DNA from 2 places in the Pseudomonas tremae genome. Region 2 is predicted to be linked to the other one. Evidence: riboswitches for the same ligand, from Rfam matches in the RefSeq annotation. Region 2 holds a riboswitch; the other holds the start of a gene.
The links. A riboswitch is a leader RNA that binds a small molecule or an ion and turns the genes downstream of it on or off. The one in region 2 is predicted to bind manganese.

Region 1: linked by a shared signal. The riboswitch ahead of mntP (manganese efflux pump MntP) and the one ahead of I9H09_RS04725 (TMEM165/GDT1 family protein) in region 2 are both predicted to bind manganese.

The regions. Positions count from the first base shown of each region.
Region 1 is NZ_CP066270.1:1,974,147-1,979,647, reverse strand. Features, by position in the region: gene I9H09_RS09195 (DUF1289 domain-containing protein) at 1-306, opposite strand, end outside; gene acnB (bifunctional aconitate hydratase 2/2-methylisocitrate dehydratase) at 709-3,309, shown strand; yybP-ykoY riboswitch at 3,417-3,582, shown strand; gene mntP (manganese efflux pump MntP) at 3,589-4,161, shown strand; partial or broken gene I9H09_RS27125 (PAAR domain-containing protein) at 4,464-4,565, shown strand; one part of gene I9H09_RS09180 (IS3 family transposase) at 4,565-5,472, opposite strand; one part of gene I9H09_RS09180 (IS3 family transposase) at 5,472-5,501, opposite strand, start outside.
Region 2 is NZ_CP066270.1:1,017,813-1,023,313, reverse strand. Features, by position in the region: gene I9H09_RS04740 (fatty acid--CoA ligase) at 1-9, opposite strand, end outside; gene I9H09_RS04735 (LysE family translocator) at 203-835, opposite strand; gene I9H09_RS04730 (methyltransferase) at 1,097-2,095, shown strand; yybP-ykoY riboswitch at 2,135-2,273, shown strand; gene I9H09_RS04725 (TMEM165/GDT1 family protein) at 2,343-2,927, shown strand; gene I9H09_RS04720 (M48 family metallopeptidase) at 2,981-3,799, opposite strand; gene I9H09_RS04715 (SOS response-associated peptidase) at 3,984-4,613, opposite strand; gene I9H09_RS04710 (putative signal transducing protein) at 4,643-4,903, opposite strand; gene I9H09_RS04705 (CPXCG motif-containing cysteine-rich protein) at 4,903-5,085, opposite strand; gene I9H09_RS04700 (1-acyl-sn-glycerol-3-phosphate acyltransferase) at 5,191-5,501, shown strand, end outside.

The DNA.
Region 1 (5,501 bases), 960 kb from region 2:
AACACGTGCGCCACGTGCGATCAATTGGTAGGCCCAGCAATATTCGGACTGGTGCGGCACGAAACGGATCTTGCGCTGGGTGAGCTGCGTGCGCAGCTTGTCGACATCGAAGACTTCGAGCTTGGCGGTCATGACCTGAACCAGCAATTGCTCCAGACGCAGCCAGACGGCTCTTTTTTCGTCCTCGTTGTAGCCGTTCCAGTGGATGACCTCATGATGGAACCGTTTACAGCCACGGCACACCAGGTCCCCGTAAACAGTGGAGCAAAGGCCGACGCAGGGGGTTTTGATGATGTAATCGGGCATGGCAGGCAAGACTGCGGAAGGCAAAACAGGCAGGTATGTTAGCCCTTTGTCTAAGCAAGTTCACCCCCGAAGATGTAGGGTCTAACTTACCTTTAACGAAGTTTTGGCGTAGAATCAGCGAGCCTTTTAAGGCGCCAATGTCCGTTGGAAGCTGTTTTCAAAGCGTCACGAGCACAGTCAGGTTAACCCCGCATCGCGGCGTCGACAGGCCATTCCCTCATCAAGAATGGCCGTGTCGACCGTCACTCCCCCCGTTCTGCAGGCGTAAAACTTTGAAAACAGCTTCTGTTAGGAACCGCCGACACCCTGCCAACAAGGTTCAATAAGCCTTGCGTGGGCGCGGACGGTTTCTGGATGAGCGTCCCGGACACCCATTTGGGACCACTGATGAGGGTTAATACTGTGCTTGAAGCCTACCGTAAACACATCGAAGAGCGTGCCGCCCAGGGTATCGTGCCCCAGCCGCTTAACGCCGAGCAAACTGCAGGCCTGGTCGAGCTGCTGAAAAATCCCCCGGCTGGCGAAGAAGCTTTCCTTGTCGACCTGATCACCAATCGCGTTCCGCCAGGCGTTGACGAAGCCGCCTACGTCAAGGCCGGTTTCCTGTCTGCCCTGGCCAAGGGCGAAGCCACTTCCCCCCTGATCGACAAAAAACGCGCGACCGAACTGTTGGGCACCATGCAAGGTGGCTACAACATCGTCACCCTGGTCGAACTGCTCGACGACGCCACCCTCGCGCCAGTCGCTGCCGAACAACTCAAGCACACCCTGCTGATGTTCGACGCCTTCCACGACGTGGCCGAAAAAGCCAAGAGCGGCAATGCCCACGCCAAGGCTGTCCTTCAGTCCTGGGCTGACGGCGAGTGGTTCAAGAGGCGCCCGACGCTGGCCGACAAGATCAGCCTGCGCGTCTTCAAGGTCACCGGCGAAACCAACACCGACGACCTCTCCCCGGCACCTGATGCATGGTCCCGCCCGGACATCCCGCTGCACGCACTCGCCATGCTGAAAATGGCCCGTGAAGGTATCGTTCCTGACGTTCAGGGCTCTATCGGCCCGATGAAGCAGATCGAAGAAATGCGCGGCCAGGGCTTCCCTATCGCTTACGTCGGCGATGTGGTCGGTACAGGTTCTTCGCGTAAATCGGCCACCAACTCGGTGCTGTGGTTCTTCGGCGACGACGTTCCTTATGTACCGAACAAGCGTGCCGGTGGTTTCTGCTTCGGCAGCAAGATCGCTCCGATCTTCTACAACACCATGGAAGATGCCGGCGCTTTGCCGATTGAATTCGATGTCTCGAACATCAACATGGGCGACGTGATCGACGTTTACCCTTATGCCGGCAAGGTCTGCAAGCACGACAGCGACGAAGTCATCACCACCTTTGAAATGAAGACCCCGGTGCTGCTTGATGAAGTCCGCGCTGGCGGCCGTATCCCGCTGATCATCGGTCGCGGCCTGACCAGCAAGGCTCGCGCCGAACTGGGCCTGCCGGAATTCGACCTGTTCAAGACCCCTGACCAGCCAGCTGAAAGCACCAAGGGTTATACCCTGGCGCAGAAGATGGTTGGCAAGGCATGCGGCGTAACAGGCGTGCGTCCGGGCACCTACTGCGAGCCGAAAATGACCACCGTCGGCTCCCAGGACACTACTGGCCCGATGACTCGCGACGAGCTGAAAGACCTGGCGTGCCTGGGCTTCTCGACCGACCTGGTCATGCAGTCGTTCTGCCACACGGCAGCCTACCCGAAGCCGATCGACGTCAAGACGCACCACACGCTGCCTGACTTCATCATGACCCGCGGCGGTGTTTCGCTGCGTCCGGGCGACGGCATCATCCACAGCTGGCTGAACCGCATGCTGCTGCCAGACACCGTCGGCACCGGTGGTGACTCGCACACCCGCTTCCCGATCGGCATCTCGTTCCCGGCCGGCTCCGGCCTGGTGGCGTTCGCCGCTGCCACTGGCGTCATGCCACTGGACATGCCTGAATCGATCCTGGTTCGCTTCAAGGGCAAGATGCAACCTGGCATCACCCTGCGCGACCTGGTTCACGCCATTCCTTACTACGCGATCCAGGCTGGCCTGCTGACCGTAGAGAAGAAAGGCAAGAAGAACGCGTTCTCCGGCCGCATCCTGGAAATCGAAGGCCTCGATAACCTGAGCATCGAACAGGCGTTCGAGCTGTCTGACGCCTCTGCCGAGCGTTCGGCTGCCGGTTGCACCATTAAGCTGGCCAAAGAGCCGATCATCGAATACCTCAACTCGAACATCACCTTGCTGCGCTGGATGATCGAACAGGGTTACGGTGATCCGCGCACCTTGGAGCGTCGTGCTCAGGCGATGGAAGCCTGGGTTGCCAACCCTGAACTGCTCGAAGCCGACGCTGACGCCGAGTACGCTGAAATCATCGAAATCGATCTGGCCGACGTCAAGGAGCCTGTGCTCTGCGCGCCGAACGATCCGGACGATGCGCGCCTTCTGTCTTCGGTACAGGGCGAGAAGATCGACGAAGTGTTCATCGGTTCGTGCATGACCAACATCGGCCACTTCCGCGCAGCGGGCAAGTTGCTGGAGCAGGTCAAGGGCCAGTTGCCAACGCGTCTGTGGCTGTCGCCGCCGACCAAGATGGACGCTCACCAACTGACCGAAGAAGGCTACTACGGCATCTACGGCAAGGCCGGCGCGCGCATGGAAATGCCGGGCTGCTCGCTGTGCATGGGTAACCAGGCACGCGTTGAGCCGAACTCGACCGTGGTGTCGACATCAACCCGTAACTTCCCAAACCGTCTGGGTGACGGCGCGAACGTCTACCTGGCCTCGGCCGAGCTGGCGTCCGTAGCTTCGATTCTGGGTCGCCTGCCGACTGTGGAAGAGTACATGGGCTACGCCAATCAGATCGACACCATGGCGGCGGACGTGTATCGCTACCTGAGCTTCGATCAGATCGCCGAGTTCCGTGAAGCCGCTGCAAACGCCAACATCCCGGCGTTGCAAGTGTAAGCACGAGACGAAGCATTAAAAGAACCCCATCCTCGTGATGGGGTTTTTTTTGCCGTCGTGCAATTCTGTACATATATTTTTCACATTTACATGGCTATAGTGGCCGCCCTTGTTGGGGAGTAGCCTGCTCTTGACTCCGGTCACAGAGCGTTCGTATCAACATTCTCGGCAGCATGCCGTGGTGCGAACACCTTCTGGTTGGCGAGACCAACGATGCATCCATGCCTAAAGTCGGGCGTGTGGTTGCGTCGTTGACTCATAGCCCGACTGGATATAACCGTGAACCCGATTTCCCTCCTCTTTCTCGCGCTTGCCATGTCCACGGACGCCTTTGCTGCGGCCCTTGGTAAAGGAGCAAGCCTGCATAAGCCGCGTTTTATCGAAGCGTTGCGCACAGGCCTGATATTCGGTGCTATCGAAACCATTACCCCGGTGATCGGCTGGGGCATTGGTCAGGTGGCCGCCCGCTTCGCTGAAAGCTGGGACCACTGGATCGCCTTCACGCTGCTTCTGGTGCTGGGCCTGCACATGATCTACAACGGCCTTAAGCACGATGATGATGAGGAGCAGGAAAAACCCGGCTCGCACTCTTTCTGGATTCTTGCCGTCACGGCGTTCGCCACCAGCATCGATGCCCTGGCGGTCGGCGTCGGCCTGGCGTTTGTCGACGTCAATATCATGGTCGCTGCCCTGGCGATCGGTTTGGCAACCACCGTAATGGTCACTATAGGTGTGATGCTGGGCCGCGTGCTCGGCACCATGGTCGGCAAACGAGCTGAAATCGTCGGCGGTATCGTGCTGATCGTGGTCGGCGCGACAATTCTTTACGAGCACTTGTCTGCGGCGGCCTGATTGACGGCCCGAGACCTATAAACGCAGAATCGATTAGGGGGCGGGTCCACACCCGCCGTCCTCTCACACCACCGTCCCCCCGATCAGCCAGACCCTTTCAGGCACTAAGATTTGTTACCACTACGACGATGTCACCCTCCACAGCCAGAAATATATAGATAACATCCTGATCAGATTCTCAGGGCACTACGCGAAAATTAAGACTTCTCCTACAGACCGCCTTTCACGTTTCCAATAGCCTCCCATGCGTCAACTAAACGCTGGTTATTATTTACGGATCAAAGACATAAGGCCGGCCTGCAATGATTTCTTCAGCTCGATTGGGCGACAAGCACGCCTGCCCACTGCCGGGTCACGGTACAACCCCTATCGCTTCTGCATCCGGTGACGTCAACTGTAGTGGTCAACTGATCCCGGACACGACGTTAAGTTTTTTCTCGTACTGAGCGGGTGCCAGTCCATTATTGAACTGGTGTGGCCGAACCCAGTTGTAGCGATGCATCAGATAATGACTGATATCCCGCTGTGCCTCTTGGGCCGTCATGTAGCCCACGGCGGGTATCCACTCGGTTTTCAAGCTGCGGAATACACGCTCCATCGGCGAGTTGTCGTAGCAATTACCTCGGCGACTCATGCTCTGGCGCATGCGGTATCGCCAAAGCCGCTGGCGAAACTGTCGGCTCCCATATTGGGAGCCCTGATCTGAGTGAAACAGCAGGCCCTGAGGCTTGCCGCGTTGCTCATAAGCCATGTCCAGCGCCTTGATGACCAAGTCCGTGTCCGGTTTGTTTGAAAACGCCCAGCCCACCACCCGACGCGCATAAAGATCCATAACCACCGCCAGGTAATGCCATTTTCCTTGCGCCCAGATGTAGGTGATGTCGCCACACCAAACCTGATTGGGCGCGGGTACATCGAACTGCCGATTCAAAATGTTCGGAATGTCAGGCCTCTCCACTGTTGCTTTTTTATAAGCATGAGAGCCAGGTTGCTTGCTGATTAATCCCAGTTCCCGCATCAGGCCACGTACCTTGAACCGGCCAATTTGCTCGCCATCTTCCTGCAATACCGAAACGATACTGCGGCTGCCAGCAGCGCTTCGACTTTGCCCGAACAGCTCATTGACTCGACTGAGTAAACGAACCCGCTCGGTGTCTGGAGCCCGACGCCGCTGGCAATGGTCGTAGTAGCACGAGCGAGGTGTCTCGAACATCTCGCACAGCAATTCGATCGGCTCATGGGCACCTAGCTGATCGATCAGCGCAAGCGCTCGTGTTCTTCCGACATCAAGAGCGCGGTAGCCTTTTTTAAAATGGATTTCTCCCGCTCAAGACGAGCGA
Region 2 (5,501 bases):
CTGTAACATATGGGTACCTTTTTCAAAGTCCACGGGCAAGGCTGGAAATATGGACTCTAGAGCCGTCGGCTGCCATCGGAATCGCTCAAAGGTATGATTTTTTGAAGAGCATCGACCTGACGTTATGCTGCCTCGAATGGGCCTTCGGGCGCAGCGGCCCGGCCTGCGCCCCGGGAGACGAAGGCCCTCTGGCCTGTACGTTTCAATGCACCTCGGTGAGTGCCAGCTTGATCCCCAGCGCGACCAGTACACCGCCCATGATTCGGTCGAACCAGTGCCCCATGCGCGCGAAACCGGCACGCACCCGCGCCTGACTGAACAGCCGCGCCACAAGGCAGAACCAGAAGGCCGTTGCTATCGCGAGGTAAACGCCATAGCCGCCCTGCACCAGCAGCGGCGTGTGCGGGTTGATCACCACGGTAAACAGCGACAGAAAAAACAGCGTCGCCTTGGGGTTCAGGCCATTGGTGACAAAGCCACTGATGTAGGCGCCGCGAGCGGTGCGCTCGCCAAGGACGGCCTTGGTCAACGCCTCGTCATTCGCCGCAGCCGGTTTGGCGCGCAGGGCCTTGATGCCGATGTACAGCAGGTACGCGGCGGCAGCCCACTTCAGAGCGTTGAACAGCACGATGGACTGGGAAACGATAATCCCGATGCCCAGCAACGAATAACCCACATGCAGGAAGATGGCCGAGCCAACGCCAAGCGCCGCCCAGGTGCCCGCCTTGCGCCCGTGCGTCACGCTTTCCCGCACCACGACCGCGAAGTCGGGGCCGGGACTGGCGACGGCCAGCAGGTGGATTAGCGCGACGGTGAGAAATTCTGCCAAATACATGTGGGACCTCCTGGAGGGTTCAAGTCTGACTCGGCAGATTACGCTGTCTGATGCCTGCCTAAAAGGTGCCAGCCTTTTTGCGACGCAGAGCGTCGTGAACGGTATTCCCCCGCTGAGCGTGAGGAACGATAACCTCTACTATCGTGCGACGTTATTTCGGACGCCTGTCGTGTGACGCTAAGCGTCGGCATGCCGTTCTGGACGCTCTGCGTTTGCCCCGCCGTATCCTGTTAGACTGCGCGCTTTTTCAGGAGCCAGTCCATGGACCCGCGCAGTGAAGTGTTACTCCGTCAGCCCGAGCTGTTTCAAGGCCCGCTGTTGCTGGTCGGCTTGCCCGCCGACGACCTGCTCGGAAAACTGCCGGATGCGCGTGGATGGTGCTGGCATGCGGGCGATCAAGCTGCGCTGGACGCGCGTTTCGAGGGGCGCGTCGATTTCGGCGTCGAGGTTCCACAGGCTGCTTTTGATGCCGCCGTACTGTTTCTGCCCAAAGCCCGTGACCTGACCGATTACCTGCTTAACGCGCTAGCCGCCCGCCTCGACGGACGTGAATTGTTTCTGGTCGGTGAAAAACGTGGCGGGATCGAAGCCGCCGCCAAACAACTCAGCCCCTTCGGACGCGCGCGCAAACTCGACAGCGCCCGCCACTGCCAGCTCTGGCAGGTCACCGTCGAACACGCCCCGCAAGCCGTTGCACTGGAAAGCCTCGCCAAGCCCTACCATATCGAACTGCAGGATGGCCCTTTGACAGTCGTCAGCCTGCCGGGCGTGTTCAGTCATGGTCGTCTTGATCGTGGCTCGGCGCTCTTGCTGGAAAACATCGACAAACTGCCCAGTGGCAACCTGCTCGACTTCGGTTGTGGCGCCGGCGTGCTCGGCGCAGCGGTCAAGCGCCGCTACCCGCACAACGAAGTGATCATGCTCGACGTGGATGCATTCGCCACCGCCAGTGTGCGCTTGACCCTTGCCGCCAATGGCCTGGAAGCACAAGTCCTGACCGGGGACGGAATCGATGCCGCACCGATGGGTTTGAACACCATTTTGAGCAATCCACCGTTCCATGTCGGGGTGCATACCGACTACATGGCAACAGAAAACCTGCTGAGAAAAGCACGCCAACATCTGAAATCAGGTGGCGAACTGCGCGTGGTTGCGAATAACTTTCTGCGTTATCAGCCACTGATCGAAGAGCATGTAGGGTTCTGCCACGTCAAGGCTCAAGGCAATGGTTTCAAGATCTACAGCGCCAAACGCTCTTGAAAATAAGCGCTTGCCCAAACGTATTCGCGAAGGCAGAATCCGCTCCGTCCTAGGGGAGTAGTCTCCCACGAGCGCCATGCTCGTCCGGCACGTATCAACATACTTGGTCCTCAGACCATGGTACGTGCGACCCGGAATCCGCTCAGACGGATCAGTGGTTTGACCAGACCTATGACACGAACACCTTACCCGGGGCGGGAAGGCTGTACGTGTCATAGCCGTGTCGACCCGCCCCCAAGGAATCCTGATGCTGGAATCATTTTTGGTCCCCACCGCTGTCGTCGCACTCGCCGAAATCGGTGACAAGACGCAGCTGCTAGCGCTTGTTCTCGCCGCACGCTTTCGCAAACCCTGGCCGATCATCGCCGGCATTGTCGCCGCGACACTGGCCAATCATGCGGCAGCTGGCGCTGTGGGCGCCTGGTTCAGCACGTTCCTTTCCGACGCAGTCCTGCACTGGATTCTTGCCGCCAGCTTTACCGCCACGGCGCTGTGGACACTGGTCCCGGACAAGATGGACGATGACGAGGCCAGCACAGCGCGAAAATTCGGCCCGTTCATGACCACGCTGATAACGTTCTTCATCGCCGAGATAGGCGACAAGACGCAGATCGCCACCGTCATGCTGGCGGCGCAATATTCGCACCTGTGGCTGGTCATTCTCGGCACCACCATCGGCATGCTGCTGGCCAATGTCCCGGTAGTTCTGGCGGGTAATTTTGCAGCCGACAAGTTGCCGCTGACGCTGATCCGCCGTCTGGCGGCGTGCGCGTTTTTCGTATTGGCACTGGTGGCTGTCTACAAGGCGATGCAGGTCAGCGGCTGGGTTTGATCGGCACTGCAAGGACGCTGCGGCGAATGCCGCAGCGCAGGACAATCATTCAATCAGGACTTGGCAGCCTGCTGATACAGCGGCATCACTTTGGGGATCGCCGCCTGCAGTGAAGAAATACGACTTTCCGACGCCGGGTGAGTGCTCATGAATTCGGGCTGCGAACCGCCTGAGTTCTGAGTCATTTTCTGCCACAGGGTAATGGCGGCGTTAGGGTTGTAACCGGCACGCGCGGCCAGCTCCAGACCAATCAGGTCGGCTTCGTTTTCGTTACTGCGGCTGTTGGGCAGCGTCAGGCTGTAGTTCACCACGGTGTCGGCCAGCGCCAGGCTGTCCTGACCAAGCCCCAACAAGGCGCCAGCACCCTGCTTGGCCATCGCCACACCGTATGCCTTGGACATCGCTTCGCGGCCATGCTCGCGCAGGGCATGAGCAATCTCGTGGCCCATGACAGCCGCAAGTTCATCGTCAGTCAGTTTCAGGGTGTCGATAAGACCGGTGTAAACGAAGATCTTGCCACCAGGGCCGCAGTTGGCGTTCAGCTCGTCACTTTTGATCAGGTTGACTTCCCACTTCCATTGCGCCGAGTCGGGCCGCAGTTTCGGGGCCTGGGCAATCAGCCGATCCGCAATGGCGTGGACACGTTTGGCGTTGGCGCTGGTGGTATCGAGGATACCTTTGCTGGTCGCCTCACCCACCGTCTGCTGATAGGACTGAGCGTACATCTTGTTGACTTCATCGGTGGAAAGCATGCTGAACATGTACTGTTTGCGCTCCACACCGACCGAGTCGCCACTGGTGGTATTGACTGCCTGGCACCCGCCGAGCAGCAACGCAGCGCTCAAGGCACAGAGGGCAAATGACTGACGCATGGTGAATCTCCTTGTTTGTGAAACGGTCATTCCCGGGGCAGACCTCCGCGCCAGATACAGACCAAATGGCATGTTCGGTTTCGAGAGAGGTGGAAGGTTCCCGGACGTGTGTGCACGTTTGTATCAGATGCGCTTCGAGGCGGATATCGGATTTGTTTTATTCGCCGCTTTTAGCCCTGCTCGCCTAACTCAAGGGAGTCAGGCATTCGGGGGCGTCGAGCTTGGGGTCGTTGACCAGGTTCGCCAAGGGACGTTCTCTGAGGGCAAGCTGCGGCGCGGCCAGCAACGCCTGAAGGGTCGGGAGCGGAGTGTCGGCAGCCAGCCAGTCTTTCTGGCCTTTGGCATCCAGGATCAGCGGACGGCGCTGGGTCGCGGCGGCCTGGGTGACCACAGCCACACTCAGATACGTGTGCCCCTGCACCGGATATGCTTCCCAGATAGCAGCAAAAAACAACGCGGCGCCCTCGCCCGGCGTCAGCCAGAACGGGCGCTTGCGCACTGTGCCACGCCACTCGTAAAAACCATTGGCCGGGAGCAGGCAGCGGCGGTGGGCAAATGCGTCGCGAAACATCGGCTGCTCGGCGACGGTTTCGGCACGCGCATGAGCGGGAGTTTTCGACAAGTCGGTGAGCCAGGCCGGGGTCAAACCCCAACGGGCTCGAACCAGTTCTATCCCCTGATCGTTTTCGGCAGCGCGCATGATCAACACCCAGTCCGCTGGCGAAATGTTCCATTGCGCCTTCTGGTCAGCCGGAAAACCGGGCAAGGCAGCAAAGGCAGGGGTCCAGCGAAACAGGGCGAAGCGTCCACACATGGGGGCTAATCAGACTCTTTTGAGGGTGCTCAGCACACCAGTACATCGGGAAAATCATCCGGCTCATCGCCAGACACGGGCGAAGCGCTATTGTACGCAGTGATCAGCTCACGCGCCCGTTCGACCTGCGCATCTTCCACCTTGATTGCCAGAAGCCCAAGCCCTGGCAGCTCGCCCATCGCACCGAGCAGGTCACGGCCGGCCAGATGCGCCCTGATGCCCTCACTGGCGAGCATTGTCTGCAGCAATTCGGCCTCCATCAGGTTCTCGGGCTCGTAGATTTTCTGCATCATTCGTTCTCGCTGCGAACATCCAGATTCCAGTCCTGGCCATCGGTCTGCAGATCGAAAATGATCGGGCGGCAACACACCGGGCAGTCCTCGATGTACTGCTGATCACCACCCGACAAGTCCAGCACCGCCTCGACAGGTTCGCCGCAATAAGGGCAGTCGTAGCTCTGTAATTCCTGCATCAGGGTCTCCGGGATCAGTTATGCGTATAATTGGCCTATTCTTCAGACGGCTGTTTTAACAAAACTGTCTTCTTTTACCCTACACGTTTCCGACAAGAGAGCATGATGGGCGAATTCGATGCCATTCGACCTTACAACGATGCAGAAGTCCCCGCCGTCTTGGCACGCCTGCTGAGCGACAAAGCCTTTCTCGCAATTCTGACCAAATTCCGCTTCCCCCGCCTCGCGGGCGCACTCGGCTGGATCCTGCAACCTACCCTGGCGCGCAAGCTGCGCCGTGAGTTCGCAGGTATCGACTCGGTCGCCTCCCTGCAGGACAAGGTCGAATACTATGTCGACCACACCATCGAACGCGCTACCGACGGCGTGACCTATACCGGCGTGGAGCAGCTCAAGTCCGGTTGTGCCTATCTGTT